DNA from 3 places in the Rhizobium sp. WYCCWR 11152 genome. Region 1 is predicted to be linked to each of the others. Evidence: predicted binding sites of a transcription regulator. Region 1 holds the regulator's gene; each other region holds the start of a gene.
The links. The regulator LexA, encoded in region 1, represses DNA repair genes until DNA is damaged. The targets are predictions, from matches to a motif close to TGTTCNNNNTGTGTTCNG.
Positions count from the first base shown of each region.

Region 2: dnaE (DNA polymerase III subunit alpha) is a predicted target of LexA. The motif match lies at 3,618-3,635, and genes of this name have one in related genera.
Region 3: G9X67_RS23490 (DNA recombination protein RmuC) is a predicted target of LexA. The motif match lies at 3,236-3,253, and genes of this name have one in related genera.

Region 1 is NZ_JABFCP010000008.1:738,023-743,142, reverse strand. It holds gene gltA (citrate synthase) at 1-593, opposite strand, end outside; gene G9X67_RS13425 (ComEC/Rec2 family competence protein) at 884-3,316, shown strand; gene lexA (transcriptional repressor LexA) at 3,297-4,016, opposite strand; gene G9X67_RS13415 (VOC family protein) at 4,214-5,110, shown strand; gene kdsA (3-deoxy-8-phosphooctulonate synthase) at 5,107-5,120, shown strand, end outside.
Region 2 is NZ_JABFCP010000009.1:939,851-944,970, forward strand. It holds gene proS (proline--tRNA ligase) at 1-681, shown strand, start outside; gene G9X67_RS19860 (lipoprotein-releasing ABC transporter permease subunit) at 697-2,001, shown strand; gene G9X67_RS19865 (ABC transporter ATP-binding protein) at 2,016-2,699, shown strand; gene G9X67_RS19870 (DUF5680 domain-containing protein) at 2,904-3,368, opposite strand; gene dnaE (DNA polymerase III subunit alpha) at 3,872-5,120, shown strand, end outside.
Region 3 is NZ_JABFCP010000011.1:391,662-396,781, reverse strand. It holds gene G9X67_RS23500 (methyl-accepting chemotaxis protein) at 1-729, opposite strand, end outside; gene G9X67_RS23495 (ribokinase) at 973-1,872, opposite strand; gene G9X67_RS23490 (DNA recombination protein RmuC) at 1,977-3,203, opposite strand; gene G9X67_RS23485 (globin-coupled sensor protein) at 3,410-4,894, shown strand; gene def (peptide deformylase) at 4,992-5,120, shown strand, end outside.

The DNA of each region.
Region 1 (5,120 bases):
AAGTTCGAGGCGTAGTCGAGGTCGTTCTTCGGATAAACGAAGGGCTGGCCGATATGGTATTTGTAGGCCATGGCGGCAAGCGTCGGCATCTTGGCGATCATGCGCAGGCTGGCGACCATGCGCTGGTGCGGATCGGTGATGTCGGTGGAGTCGTGATAGAAGGCCGACAGCGCGCCGACGCAGCCGCACATGACGGCCATCGGATGCGCATCGCGGCGGAAGCCGGTGAAGAAGCGGCTCATCTGCTCGTGCACCATGGTGTGGTGCGTGACGCGGTAATCGAAATCCTTCTTCTGCACGGTGGTCGGCAGTTCGCCGTAAAGCAGGAGGTAGCAGACTTCGAGGAAGTCGCCGTGCTCGGCGAGCTGCTCGATCGGATAGCCGCGATGCAGCAGGACACCTTCGTCGCCGTCGATGTAGGTGATTTTCGATTCACAGGATGCGGTCGATGTAAAACCCGGATCGTAGGTGAAGGAAGCCGTGTTCTTGTAGAGGGCACCGATATCGATGACGCTCGGGCCGATCGTGCCGCTTTTGACAGCAAGGTCGACAGACTTGTCACCGATTTTTATTGTAGCGCTTTGATCCGTCATGCTGATCCTCCGAAATGGCGGTGGCGCCATAAAAGCGCCATAGGGGTTAAGCGTCCTCACCGATAGCTATATGATCGCGAAGCTAATGCCAAGTTACCGTGATGGCATTTTGTGCATTGCGGTATCACCTTTTAGGCACTGCAGCGATGAGCCGCACGCATATCGGAAGCTGATGATTCGACTGGTCTTTTGGCGCTCGCGATTTTCCCTCATATTTCAATCGATTATTCTTGCCGGATTTGATTGGAGGTTGCATTCTGGCCGCCTTCGCAGCCGGGCTTGGGCGGTTCATGCAGGAGTTGACGACAGTCGAATTGCGGCCGGAAGCAGGCGAAGGCCTTGCCGACTCCTCCAGTTTTTCACCACCTGTCGTGGTGACGCGACCGACACGGACGCAGTCGGCGACACCATTGCGCCACCGGCTGCCGGCCGCAGCCTCGCAAGTGCTGCGTGCCGGCATGCGCATGCTGGGCGAAGAGGCGGACCATGGCCGCCTGCTGCTGTTTTCGCCGGTCTTCCTCGGCGCTGGGTCAGCCGTCTGGTTTCTCGCGGCATCGGATTTTCCCCTCGTTGCATCACTGCTCTGCCTGTCGGCGGTGACAGTGGCGGTTCTCATCGCCAGCCGCAGCCGGGCGGCAGTGCGGGCAACGCTGCTGGCGCTCTCGCTCGTGGTCTGCGGCATGGTCACGGCGCAGTTCGAGAGCCGGCGGGCTTCGACCGTGATCCTCGATTCATCAGTGACGACCACGGTGACCGGCCGTGTCGAGCGGCGCGAAGGCGATGGTCGCGGGCGGTGGCGCTACATTCTTGCGGTCACCGGCACTAAGGCACCGGAGCTGAAGCGGCGGCCGGAACGCATCACCGCCATCGCCCGCGGCGCGGACGCGGCCTTCGAGATCGGCGATATCATTACCGGCAGGGCGCGGCTGACGCCGCCGGCAGGTCCGGCACTTCCCGAACTCAACGACTTCTCCTTCGGTGCCTATTTCGATGGCATCGGCGCCAACGGCTTCTTCTACGGTGCACCGACGAAGGTCGATGCGCAGGCTGGTCCCCAGGCTGCCAGATCGACGGCTGAAACGCTGCTCGAAGGGCTCTACCGGCTGCGCAGCGGCATTGGTGACCGCATAAGGTCGATCCTGCCCGGCGACACCGGCGCTTTCGCCGCTGCTCTGGTGACGGACGAGCGGCGTGCCATCTCGAATGAAACGACGGAGGCGCTGCGCCAGTCCGGTCTGGCTCATATCATCGCCATCTCCGGCCTCAACATGGCGCTGTCGGCCGGCATCTTCTTCGTCGGCTTCCGGATGCTGCTCAGCCTCTTTCCCGGCATTGCTGAGGCCTACCCGACGAAGAAGATCGCTGCCGCCGGCGCGCTCATCGCTGTCACCGCCTATTTCCTGATTTCGGGCTTTGCGGTCTCTGCCGAACGCGCCTTCATCATGATGGCCATCATGTTGGTTGCCGTCTTCTTCGACCGGCCGTCGATCAGCCTGCGCAATGTCGCTCTCTCCGCGCTCGTCATCATCGTCATTTCGCCGTCCGAGGTTTTGGGTCCGAGCTTCCAGATGTCTTTTGCAGCGACATTGGCGCTGGTCTCGGGCTATCAGCTGTGGAAGGACCGGCGCGTCCGCGAAAACGCCTTCCTGAAGCTGCCGATCATCAGGCCATTCGTTACGGTTGCGGGCTTCTTCGGCGGCATCTTCCTGACCTCGCTGATCGGCGGTTTTTCCACCGCGCTGTTTTCGATCGAGCATTTTCATCGCCTGACCGCCTACGGCCTGCCGGCAAACCTCGCGACAATGCCGATCATCTCCTTCATCATCATGCCGGCCGGCCTGCTGGCGATGCTGCTCATGCCTTTCGGCCTGGACGTTTTGCCTTGGAAGGTGGTGGGATTCGGCCTCGATCTGGTGATCGCGGTCGCAAAGACGGTGTCCGGCTGGGATGGCAATATAGACGTCGGCCGCTTGCCCGCCTGGTATTTCGCCGTCGCCGTGGCAGGCTTTCTGCTGCTGACGCTGCTCCGCACCCGGTTGCGCCATGTCGGCACATCGATCATCGCGGTCGCAACGCTCATCCTGCTGCTTCTGCCGGGTCCCCGTCCGCCGGATTTGGTGATTTCGGAGGATGGCAGTCTCGTCGCAATCGTCGAGGCGGCGGCCATGGCGTCCAACCGTGAAAGACCGCCGGATTTCATCTTCGACCAGTGGCAGAGAGCGCTGGTCCTGCCGAGGCATGATCCGCCGAAGATGCTGGATGGTCCTGCTATCCCGCCGGTAGGAGAAGACCGCCGCGTCAGGCTTTCCCGCGATCAGCAGAACGAAGCAAGGACCGCGATGCGGGCGGCCACAGCGGGCGGTGACGCAAACCGCTTTTCCTGCGTCAAGAAGGCCTGGTGCACATCAAGGCTCGCCAATGGTCAGGTGGTTGCTGTCATCGACAATGCCGCCTATCTCGGTCCGGCATGCGACGCGGCCGATATCGTCGTGACCTCGGTCCGCCTTCGCTTCAACAGCTGCCGCTCGGGTGCGACGCTCTTCACCGGTGAGACGCTGCGCAGGACCGGATCCATCGAGTTGCGCTTCACGGACGCCGGCCTGGAGGTCGCAACCGCATTCGATGCATTGTCGCGGCCATGGATGCGCCATCGCGCCTATGACTGGCGCAGCAACAGCTTTACCGAATCGAGCCTAGCCAATGTCAGTGATAGCGGCGAATGAGGCCGACGAGTTTACCCTGAACCTTGACACGGTCCGGCCCGAAAATCCGGGTCTCGTAAGCCGGGTTGGCGGCCTCCAGCGCGATCGAGGCGCCCTTGCGGCGGAAGCGCTTCAGTGTCGCTTCCTCGTCGTCGACGAGAGCAACGACGATGTCGCCAGGACTTGCAGTGCTGCCGTTGCGGATGATCACGGTGTCGCCGTCGAAGATGCCGGCGTCGATCATCGAATCGCCCTTGACCTCCAGCGCATAATGTTCACCGGAACCGAGCATGTCGGCCGGAACGACGATGTCGTGGGTGTTGTTCTGGATCGCCGAGATCGGCACACCGGCAGCGATTCGGCCCATGACCGGCACGGAGACCGAGTTGCCGTTGTCGGCGACGGGTTTTGCGGGAGCGGGGGCGGCGACCGGCTGAGGTTTGCCGAGGCTGCCCTCGATGACGCTCGGCGAAAAGCCGCGCCGGGGCTGGATGCTGGGGCTGTAGGCCTCCGGAAGCTTGATGACCTCGAGCGCACGGGCGCGGTTCGGTAGGCGGCGAATGAAGCCACGCTCCTCCAGCGCCGTAATCAGCCGGTGAATCCCGGACTTGGAAGCGAGATCCAGGGCATCCTTCATTTCGTCGAAAGATGGCGGAACGCCGGATTCCTTCATGCGCTCATGAATGAAAAGGAGAAGCTCCTGTTGTTTGCGCGTGAGCATCGACGTTGTGACCTCGTGATTGAAACAAATCCAGAACATACACTATATGTTCCATATGTGTTCCGCAAGTAGCTAAATTTCCGTAAAACTTGGCGCCAACTCGTTGAGATTATTATTTTCATTCGCCGGATTGGCACACAAGTCTTGCCTTGGGCGGCACTCTCACACATCTCTGCCGTGTTAGGAGAGGGGATATCATGAACGAGCACTCCGCCAAACCGCACCCGCTGGATCATGTCGTGCTGCCGGTCGTCAATATCGATCTGGCGCGCGAGAGGCTCGGCAAGCTCGGCTTCACCGTTGCCGCCGATGCGCGCCATCCCTTCGGAACGGAGAATGCCTGCGTCTTCTTTGCCGACAAGACTTATCTGGAGCCGCTCGGGATTGCGAGCGTCGAGGAGAGCGAGGCATCAGCGCGGCAAGGCAATGTCTTCACCGCCCGCAACCAGGCCTTCCGCTTCCGCTGCGGCGAGGAGGGGCTTTCGGGGCTGGCTTTCGGCAGCAAGGATGCCGGCATCGATCATCAGAATTTCGTCGGCAACGGATCGAGCGCCGGCGAGATGCTGGAGTTCACCCGGCCGATGACGATGCCGGACGGTTCCGAGGCGATTGCCGGCTTCAAGCTGGCTTTTGCCGGCGACCTGCGCGCGCCGGATCTCCTGCTTTTCAGCGTCGAGCGCGTCAATCCGCTGCCGGCCGACCGCGCCGCGCTGGAGGCGCATGCCAATGGTGTCACCGGCATAGTCGAGATCGCGCTTTGCACGCCGGAGCCGGCCGCCTTCGCTGCCTTCGTCAGCCTTGCGGTGGCGCAATCGGCAGTCGAGAAGACCGGGTTCGGCGTCAATATCGCAGCATCGAATGCGAAAATCAGCCTGATGACGCCGGAAGGGCTGGAGGCCTATTTCGACATCGCCGGCTCATCCGCCGATCGCGGCCTGCGCGGCCGGGCAATCCTCTTCACTGTCGCCGATCTTGCCGTGACAGAAGCGCATTTGGCTGCTAACGGGGTGACCTACACGCGCAAGAACAATCGCATTCTGGTGAAGCCCGCGCCCGGGCAGGGCACGCTCTTCGCCTTCGAGGAAACACGATGAGCACTGATAC
Region 2 (5,120 bases), on a different contig from region 1:
GATACCGGCGAATCCGAAGTCTTCTGTCACAAGGATTTCGTCGACTTCGATATTCCTGGCGAACACACCGATTTCGACAGTGTCGAGGGCCTGCAGGCGATCTTCGACAATTGGACCTCGCTCTATGCGGCGACCTCGGAAATGCACGACGAGGCGGCCTTCAACGCCGTTCCCGAGGGCGACCGGCTGTCGGCGCGCGGTATCGAGGTCGGCCACATCTTCTATTTCGGCACGAAATATTCCGAGCCGATGGGCGCGAAAGTGCAGGGGCCTGACGGCAAGGAACACTTCGTTCACATGGGTTCCTACGGTATCGGCCCGACACGCCTTGTTCCCGCCATCATCGAAGCATCGCATGATGATAACGGAATCATCTGGCCGGCATCGGTCGCGCCCTTCGATATCGTTGTGATCAACATGAAGGCGGGCGATCAGGCCTGTGACGATACCTGCGAGCTGATCTATGCCGCGCTGAGCAAGGCCGGCAAGGATGTGCTCTATGACGATACCGACGACCGGGCCGGCACGAAATTCGCGACCGCCGATCTGATCGGTGTACCCGTACAGATTATCGCCGGCCCGCGTGCGGTCGCAAACGGCGAAGTGGAAGTGAAGGACCGCAAGACCGGCGCCCGCGAAACGATGACCATCGAAGCGGCGATCAATCGGTTCGTGGCTTAAGGAAACGGAGGCGAAATGGCAGAGGCAGCAGTGGACCGGAGTTCGAAATCCGGCTTGGGTCCGGCTGGCAAGCCATTTTCCACCTTTGAACGCCTCGTGGCGTGGCGTTATCTACGCGCCCGCCGTAAGGAAGCCTTCATATCGGTCATCGCCGGCTTCTCCTTCGTCGGCATCATGCTTGGCGTTGCGACGCTGATCATTGTCATGGCCGTGATGAACGGCTTCCGCACCGAACTCGTCTCGCGCATCCTCGGCATCAACGGCCACATGATCGTCCAGCCGGTCGACGGCCCCTTCACCGATTATCCGGTCCTCAGCAGCAAACTCGCCGCCGTACCCGGCGTCAAGATGGCGTTACCGCTAGTGGAAGGCCAGGTGCTCGCCTCCGCCCAGGCCGGCGGCAGCACCGGCGCTCTGGTGCGCGGCGCCCGCGCCGAGGATCTGACCAAGCTCAAGACGGTCTCCGACAACATCAAATCAGGCGATATGGTGGGGTATGCATCCGGCGACGGCGTGCTGATCGGCACCCGCATGGCCGACCAACTCGGTCTGCGTGTTGGCGATCTCATTACGCTGACGTCACCGGATGGCGACATTACGCCGATGGGCGTCAGCCCGCGTATCAAGTCCTACAAGATTTCCGGTCTCTTCGAGATCGGCATGTCGGAATATGACTCCTCGATCATCTTCATGCCGCTCGAGGAAGCGCAGCTCTATTTCAATGCCGAGGGACTGGTGCAGTCGATCGAGCTCTTCGTCGACAACCCCGACGATATCGACGATCTGAGGCCCAAGGTGGAGGAAGCGGCCGGCCGCCAGATCGCCATCACCGACTGGCGCCAGCGCAACCAGACCTTCTTCTCGGCGCTGCAGGTCGAGCGCAACGTCATGTTCATGATCCTGACTCTGATCGTGCTTGTCGCGGCGCTGAACATCATCTCCGGCCTCATCATGCTGGTGAAGGACAAGGGCAGCGATATCGCCATCCTGCGCACCATGGGCGCCAGCGCCGGCGCGATCATGCGCATCTTCTTCATGACTGGGGCGGCGATCGGCATCGTCGGCACCATTGCCGGTGTGCTGCTCGGCGTTCTCGTCTGCGTCAACATCGAATCCGTCCGCCAGTTCTTCTCGTGGATTTCAGGCACCGTACTGTTCAATCCGCAGGTCTATTTCCTCAGCCAGCTGCCGGCCGAGATGGATCTCAGCGAAACGATCTCGATCGTCGTCATGGCGCTGACGCTCTCCTTCATCGCGACCATCTTCCCGGCCTGGCGTGCCTCCAGGCTCGATCCGGTGCAGGCCCTGCGCTACGAATAAGGAATGCCGCCTTCATGAAACGCAACGTCGTTCTCCAGCTTACCGGCGTCGAGCGCCATTACGGGCAGGGCGGTACGCTGCTCTCGATCCTGAAGGGCGCGGATTTTTCGATATCGAAGGGGGAGATTGTCGCTCTCGTCGCCCCTTCCGGCACCGGCAAGTCGACACTGCTGCATGTCGCCGGCCTCCTGGAGCATCCGGACGGCGGTGAGGTCAACATCAACGGCCATGCCTGCGACGGCCTGAGCGACGAGAAACGCACCGCCATCCGCCGCAGCGAAATCGGCTTCGTCTATCAGTTCCACCACTTGCTGCCGGAATTCTCGGCGCTTGAAAATATCATGATGCCGCAGCTGATCGCCGGGCTTTCCTGGAAGGAAGCCGGAGAGCGGGCCGGCCAGCTTCTCGATTATATGCGCATCGGCCATCGTGGCTCGCATCGCCCCGGCGAGCTTTCCGGCGGCGAGCAGCAGCGCGTTGCGATTGCTCGCGCCGTCGCCAATGCGCCGACCCTGCTTCTTGCCGACGAGCCGACCGGCAATCTCGACCCCGAAACGGCAAGCTACGTCTTCGACGCGCTGGAAGCGCTGGTGCGCCAATCCGGCCTTGCTGCCCTCATCGCCACCCATAATCACGAGCTCGCCCGCCGCATGGATCGGCGCGTGACGATCTCCGATGGCAAGATCGTCGATTTCTGAGACCGCGGTCCATGGCTGTCCGGTTAACGCCGATGGCTGCTCCTCACCCTAACCTACCGGGGTCGAGCCACTCGTCTCGCCCTGTCCTTCGGACCCCCGTAAAAGCGGGGCGAGGGAACGTGCCAAACGCAGCGTCGAGGTTAGAGAAAGCCGGTGCGGCATGTCCCTTCGCCCCGCGAGCGGGGAAGGTGTAGCGGGCCACGATCAGGGGATGACCAGCCCGCCGCGATAGTCGAGCACATAGGCCTTCTGGCCATCGACCATGATGCATTCGTGGCCGCTGAACCGCTCGCAGCCGCCTTCGCTGCTGTCGATATAGCGGCCGAACGGATGGTCGAATTCCATCCCGCCAAGAAACCGGCCCTCGCGATACATCGCAGAAAGTGCCGTCTTGATCACCGTTCCCGCTGCTGCGCCGTCGATAAGCTCAGGCGCAATGATGCAGCCGAAATAATTCATCGCCCAGACGGGCTCGTCGGCAAGCCACACCACTTCCTGTCCGGCGAAATCGGTCCCGCCGAAATAGCTGTCGAGATAGCGCCAGTCGCCGCGTTCGAAACCGATATCGTGGGCACCCGGCCGGCAGGGCACGCGCGCCACGCCGCCGCCGACATAGGTCGCAGCCTTCGCCTCCACGACGAATTCGTTCAGCATCGCAATATCGACCATGTCATTCTCCTCTCGGCCCGATGCTGGCAAATATGCCGCGGCATGTAAAGAACAAAAAAAGAACATATGCCGGAAATAAAGAGTCGCCCTGAGGAGGTCTGCCGCCTGAGTACCATGACCAATCTGCGGCGGATCGGGAAAGGGCAAGGCTGCTGCCGATCACATCGAGCGCCGGCCCTTTAGCCGATTCGTCGCCTATTTCCTGGGATTTTCAAACACAAGAAAGGAGGAAAAGATTCCTGTTGACAACGGAACATACATGGAACAAATTGAAAACATAACGAGTAAAGGAGAGCCCGATGACTGACATGATCCGTGATATCGCAGCATTCACCTCCATCGCAATGTTCGTTGCAAGCTTCTCGCTCATCGTCATGGCGCTCTAAAGTTTTCAGGGGACCGCATGGTAATCATGCGGTCCGGACGCGGGACTTCTTCTGGACATCATCGCCCTCTATGCCGACAATGCGTCCGATTCATTCGGGTGATTGGAAAGGCATATCATGGCGGATACGGCAAAGGGTTCAACGGGTGAGGCGACCGGCGGCACGCCAGGCTTCATCCACCTGAGGGTCCATTCCGCCTATTCGCTTCTCGAGGGCGCCCTGCCACTGAAGAAGATCCTCTACAAGGCGACCGGCGACAGTCAGCCGGCGATTGCGATTACCGACACCAACAATCTGTTCGTCGCCCTCGAATTCTCGCAGAAGGCGATGGAAGACGGCCTGCAGCCGATCATCGGCTGCCAGGTCTCGATCGACATGGAAGATGGGTTGGAAACGGAGAAGCGCGGCGGCCAGCAGGCACTGGTCAAGCTGCCGTCGATCGTTCTTCTCGCCGCGACGGATGCCGGTTATGAAAGGCTGGTCGATCTCGTCAGTCGGGCCTATCTCGGCGGCGAGAGCAACCAGGCCGTTCATATCAGCGCCTCCTGGCTGGAGGAGGCGGGCACGGAAGGGCTGATCGCATTGAGCGGCGCCTTGACCGGGCCGGTCGACGTGGCGATCAAGGAAGGCCATCCCGCTCAGGCGGAAGTCCGGCTGCTCACGCTGAAGCGTCTCTTCGGCGACAGGCTTTATGTCGAGCTGCAGCGGCACGGCACCTACGACAAGCGGCACGAACAGAAGATTATCGGGCTCGCCTATGCCCACGACCTACCGCTGGTTGCGACCAATGAGGCTTTCTTTCCGACACGCGACGATTACGACGCCCATGATGCGCTGATGGCGGTCGCGCACAACGCCATCGTCTCCGATGACAGCCGCTTTCGCCTGACGCCGGATCACTATCTGAAGAGCCGGGCCGAGATGGTCAAGCTCTTCGCCGACCTGCCGGAAGCGCTGGAAAATACGATCGAGATCGCCACGCGCTGCTCCTTCGTGCTGAAGACGCGAAAGCCGATCCTGCCACGCTTCACCGGTGCGACCGATGATGCCGAGGAGGCCGAACGCGCCGAGGCGAGCGAGCTGCGCCGCCAGGCGGTCGAAGGGCTGGACATGCGGCTTGCAACGCTCGGCATGTCGCCGGGTTACGAGGAAAAGGATTATCGCGAACGGCTTGATTTCGAGCTCAGCGTCATCGAGCGCATGCGTTTCCCCGGCTACTTCCTGATCGTTGCCGACTTCATCAAATGGGCCAAGCAGCATGACATTCCGGTCGGTCCCGGCCGTGGTTCGGGCGCCGGTTCGCTGGTCGCCTATGCCTTGACGATCACCGATGTCGATCCCTTGCGTTTTTCGCTGCTCTTCGAGC
Region 3 (5,120 bases), on a different contig from region 1:
CGCGACGATCCAGTTGCCGGCCTGCGACAGCAGCGTGACGCGGCCCGAACCGAAAGGATGCAGTGCCTGCAGCTTATCGGTCAACGACTTCAGCGAAATATCGACGCCACCGACGCCGATCATCTTACCACCAGACATGACCGGATAGGCAATCGAGGTCAGCAGCGTCGGCACGTCGGTTCCTTCGGCCATATAGGGCGTGGTGATCGCGCCCTTGCCGCTGTCGGCGGCGAGCTTCCACCATGCGGCGCTGTAATCATTGTCGAAGGTCGAATATTGGATGCCGCCGTCCTTGGTCTTCGACCAGTAAGGCGTGAAGGCGCCGTTCTTGTTGGTGCCTTCGTCATTGTTGTTGGCGATCTCGGTGCTCTTGCCGTCAAGCGCGCCGAGCTGCTCGCAGAACCAGCTGCCGAAGGCGAAGGCATTCTGCTCGAGATTCGCCTTCAGCACGTTGATCATGCCCTTGCGATCGAGCGACTTGCCTTCATGGCCGCGGCCGATGACGCCCGACATGGTGCGTGCGGCGCTGGCGAGTTCGCCGACATTGGCGGCGATTTCATTGGCGATCGACTTTGCCTCGAGGTTGGCCTGATCCATCGTCAGCGTCTGGACGCGATCCCGGGTCTGGCCGATGAGGAAAAAGTTCGAAACGATGAGAACAAGCGCGATGGCGATGCCGGTGATGACGATGAGTTTCGCGGCAAGCGATTTCATGCGAAAAATGAACATGGGGTCCTCGGGCAAGGATGCGCCGAACGGGCATTCTCCGGCGCAGGAGCAAAGGCTTCGCCCCGTCATGGAGCAGCCGCGTGGACAGCTGGATTCCAAAAGCGCAAGGAACCAGCGACCACGGGCAACATCGCCGGAGATCTCTTAAATTTGAATGAAATTCGATCGATCGAGCCGAGGAAAATCGCCGGAACGCCCTGAATTACCGGGAGTTTTGCCGGCGGCTTCGCTAAGAGACGCGGACTATATCCTGTCTGCGACTTCCTCGCTCAAAGGGATCGAAGGTTGCGCCCCGGCCTTGAGGCAGGCGAGCGAACCGGCAACCGCCGCACGGCGCAGCGCCGAGACAAAATCGAGGCCGTCGTCGAGGCTGGCAGCGAAATAGCCGCAGAAAGTGTCTCCGGCGCCGACCGTATCGACAGGTTCGATCTTGAGGCCCTGCGCCCTTGAAATCGCCCCGTCACGAATGGCGATGACCCCGTCGGCGCCGAGCGTCACGATCAGCGTCTGGCCCGTCTCCGCATGCAGATGCACAAGGGCTGCCTCCCGTGCTTGCGCGTCCATGCCCTCCTGCCCGGCGAGCCGCTCGAACTCGGTCTCGTTGGCAATGACGATATCGGCGAGCCGGCCGAGACGCGGCGCATCGGGGATCAGCGGCGCGAGGTTGAGGATGCTGGTGACGCCCTTGGCGCGGGCCGCCGACAGCGCGCCTTCGACGGCCGCAGCCGGCACTTCGAGCTGCAGCATCAGGATATCGCCTTCGTTCATGCGGCCGATTGCCGTCTCGGCATCGGCAGGTGTGACCTGGCCATTGGCGCCGGGAACGACGGCAATCATGTTTTCTCCGTCGCCGCCGACAAGGATCAGCGCCGTTCCGGTGGGACCGTCGACATGTTTGATCAGAGAAAGGTCGGTACCTGCATCATCGAGCAGGGCCAGCGCCTCCTCAGCGAAAGCATCCTTGCCGACGGCGCCGGCCATATGCACGTAGCGGCCGGCGCGCCGGGCCGCCAGCGCCTGGTTGGCGCCCTTGCCGCCGGCGGCCGTGGCAAAGCCGTTGCCGGCTACCGTCTCGCCGGGCTTCGGCAGGCGCTCGGTCGTGGCGATGAGATCCATGTTGATGGACCCGAAAACTGTGATCATGAATGTGTCCCGTCTTCTGGAGCATGATTCCGAAAAGTGTGATCGGTTTTCGGACGACATCATGCTCCTACTGCTTCACGCGGACGAGACACTGCCCGAAGCGGTCAGTCCTCGTCAACCACCCGGAGCTTCAGAAGACCGGTGCGGCTCTCCACCGATTTGGCCGCGGCTTCGTTGTCGCGGGCGGGTTTAGTGTCGCCGCCGCCTGCCTCGAATTCCAGCGCTTCGATCTTGGCGCCGCGCTTAGCGAGCTTGTCGGCTGACGTGACCACCATGTCGATATCCTTCTGCGCCATGGCGAAATGACCCTGCAGTTTGCGCACCCGCTCGTCGAGGCGGCTGAGATCATCCATCAGGATCGCCACTTCGCCCTGGATCAGATGCGCCTGCGCCCGCATGCGCTGGTCCTTGAGCACGGCCTGGATGACCTGGATCGACAGCATCAGCAGCGACGGCGAGACGATGACGATGCGCGCGCGGTGCGCCTTCTGCACCACCGGCTCGAAGTGCTCGTGGATCTCGGCGAAGATCGATTCGGACGGCACGAAGAGAAAGGCCGTATCCTGGGTTTCCCCCTGGATCAGATATTTCTCGGAAATGTCCCTTATATGGACCTCCATGTCGCGGCGGAACTGCTGGCCGGCGATCTTGCCGGCCTCGGGGCTGCCGGCGTCGCGGATCGCGTTCCAGGCTTCGAGCGGAAATTTTGCGTCGATCACCAGCGGCGGCGCGCCGTTCGGCATGCGGATCGTGCAGTCCGGCCGCGAACCGTTGGACAGCGTCTGCTGGAAGGCGTAGGCGCCCATCGGCAGACCGTCGGCGACGATCGTTTCCATCCTGGACTGGCCGAAGGCGCCGCGCGTCTGCTTGTTGGACAGAATAGCCTGCAGCCCGACGACATCCTTGGCAAGCGTCTGGATATTGTTCTGCGCGGCATCGATGACCGCCAGCCGCTCCTGCAGCCGTTGCAGGTTCTCATGCGTCGATTTGGTCTGCTCGGTGATCGTCGAGCTGACGCGCTGCGACATGCCGTCGAGGCGTTGGCTGATCGTCTGGTTGAGTTCGCTCTGCCGCGCGCCGAAGACCTCGGTCATCGCCGCGATGCGGCCCTGCATCTCCGCCTGGATCTTCAAAAGCTCGGCCATGCGCGCTTCGTTTTCCTCAGCGCGAAAGCTCGCTTCCTCCGCCTGCTCGCGGCGAAGGCTGGCGCCGCGCAGGAGAAGCACGATCACCAGCAGGGCGAGGGCGGCGAGAACGCCGCCGACAAGCGCCAGCATGGCCGGGCTGATCGAGGCAAGGGCAAGGGCGAGCGATTCGGAATGGATGGTCATGGCGCAAGCATAACAGAAGAAGTGGCGATATATAGATCAAAACGTGAACGGAATGAGCCGCCCTCAATATCCTTTCAAGCGATCGCTCTTCCTCGCTCGGGGAGAAGAAATCACCGTCCGATTTAACGATTGCTCAACCATATTGGCCAAAACCTGCGGCGCAGAAATTCCTTCCCGCGCGCGTCGCGCCAAGTACAGAGATCTCCATGACCGCCCAGCAGACCGACAGTGCCCTCAGGCAGCGCCTCGATTTCATCGAACTGGATGAAGCGGCGCGCAAGTCGATGCGGGATCTGCGCCCGGTCATATCGGAGCTGATCGGCGGCGCCCTCGACAAATTCTACGCCAAGATCGCCAAGACCCCCGCTGTCGCCGACAAGTCCCAACTGGGCCATGCCAAGAAGCGTCAGCAGGATCATTGGACCAATCTTACTGGTGGCACGTTCGACGAGCGCTATGTCGACGACGTGACCGCGGTCGGCCGCATGCATGAGCGCATGGGGCTAGAACCGCGCTGGTCTATCGGCGGTTACGCCATCGTCATGTCCGAACTCGTCAAGGGCATCATGGAAAAGCAGTGGCCTTCGATCTTCGCGCGCCGAGAGGGCAAGCTGCTGGCCGAGAAGCTGTCGGCGATCGTCAAATCAGGCATGCTCGACATGGATTATTCCATCTCGGTCTATCTCGAGACGCTCGAAGCAAAGCGCCGCGCCTTGGAAGAGCAGCGCGCTGAGGCCGAATCCGATCAGGCGATTGCGCTGGAGCAACTGCGCCGTGGTCTGGAAGCGCTGTCGAACGGCGATCTCGAAGCCACCCTGCCGTCCGACCTGCCGGGCAATTTCCGGCAGATGGCGGAGGACTACAACCGCGCCGTCAGGGCGCTAAGCCAGTCCTTCGCATCCGTGCGCGAGACCTCCGGCCATATCAAGACCGGAGCCGACGTCATTTCCAACGCGACCAACGATCTGGCGCTGCGCACCGCCCAGCAGGCGGCAGGCGTCGAGGAGAGCTCGGCCGCGCTGCAGCAGCTGTCCGTCAGCGTCGGCCAGACGGCCGCCAACGCCGAGAAGGCGTCGGATGCCGTGCGCGAGACGCAAGAGAAGGCGAAGAACTCCGGCGAACTCGTCACCAGCGCCGTCTCGGCGATGGCCGGCATCGAGAAATCCTCGACCGGGATCTCCAAGATCATCGGCGTCATCGATGAGATCGCCTTCCAGACCAACCTGCTGGCGCTGAACGCCGGTGTCGAGGCGGCCCGTGCCGGTGATGCCGGCAAGGGTTTTGCCGTCGTCGCCCAGGAAGTCCGCCAGCTCGCCCAGCGCACCGCGGAGGCGGCCAAGGAGATCAAGAACCTGATCTCGCAGAGCTCGACCCAGGTCAATCAGGGCGTCGGCATCGTCTCCAGCACCGGCGAGGCGCTGAATGACATGATCAGTCGCATCGACATCATCAACCGTTTCGTCGCCGATATCGCCGCCGCCGCCCGCGATCAGGCGACCGGCGTCAACGAGGTCAGCCTCGCCGTCCGCAACATGGGTGCGATCACCCAGCAGAATTCGGACATGGTCGAGCACTCTTCGGCGGAAACCCGCCGCCTCAAGGACGAGGTGGAGACCCTGATCGAGTTGCTGCAGCGCTTCCGTGCCCGGCCGGAGGGCCGTTCCGCCGGTGCTGCCCGCCGGGCGGCCTGAGGCGAATATGGCGAAATTCCAGGCGGGGATGCAAAAAAGCGTATTCCCCGGCTGCCGGATAATTCCATAGTCGGAAAAGATGGGTTATGGGAACGCCATGACCATCAAGCCACTCATCATTCTTCCCGATCCCGTTCTCCGCCAGCTGTCCAAGCCGATCGAGCGGGTGGATTCCGACCTGCAGCGTCTTGCCGACGATATGCTGGAAACCATGTATGACGCGCCG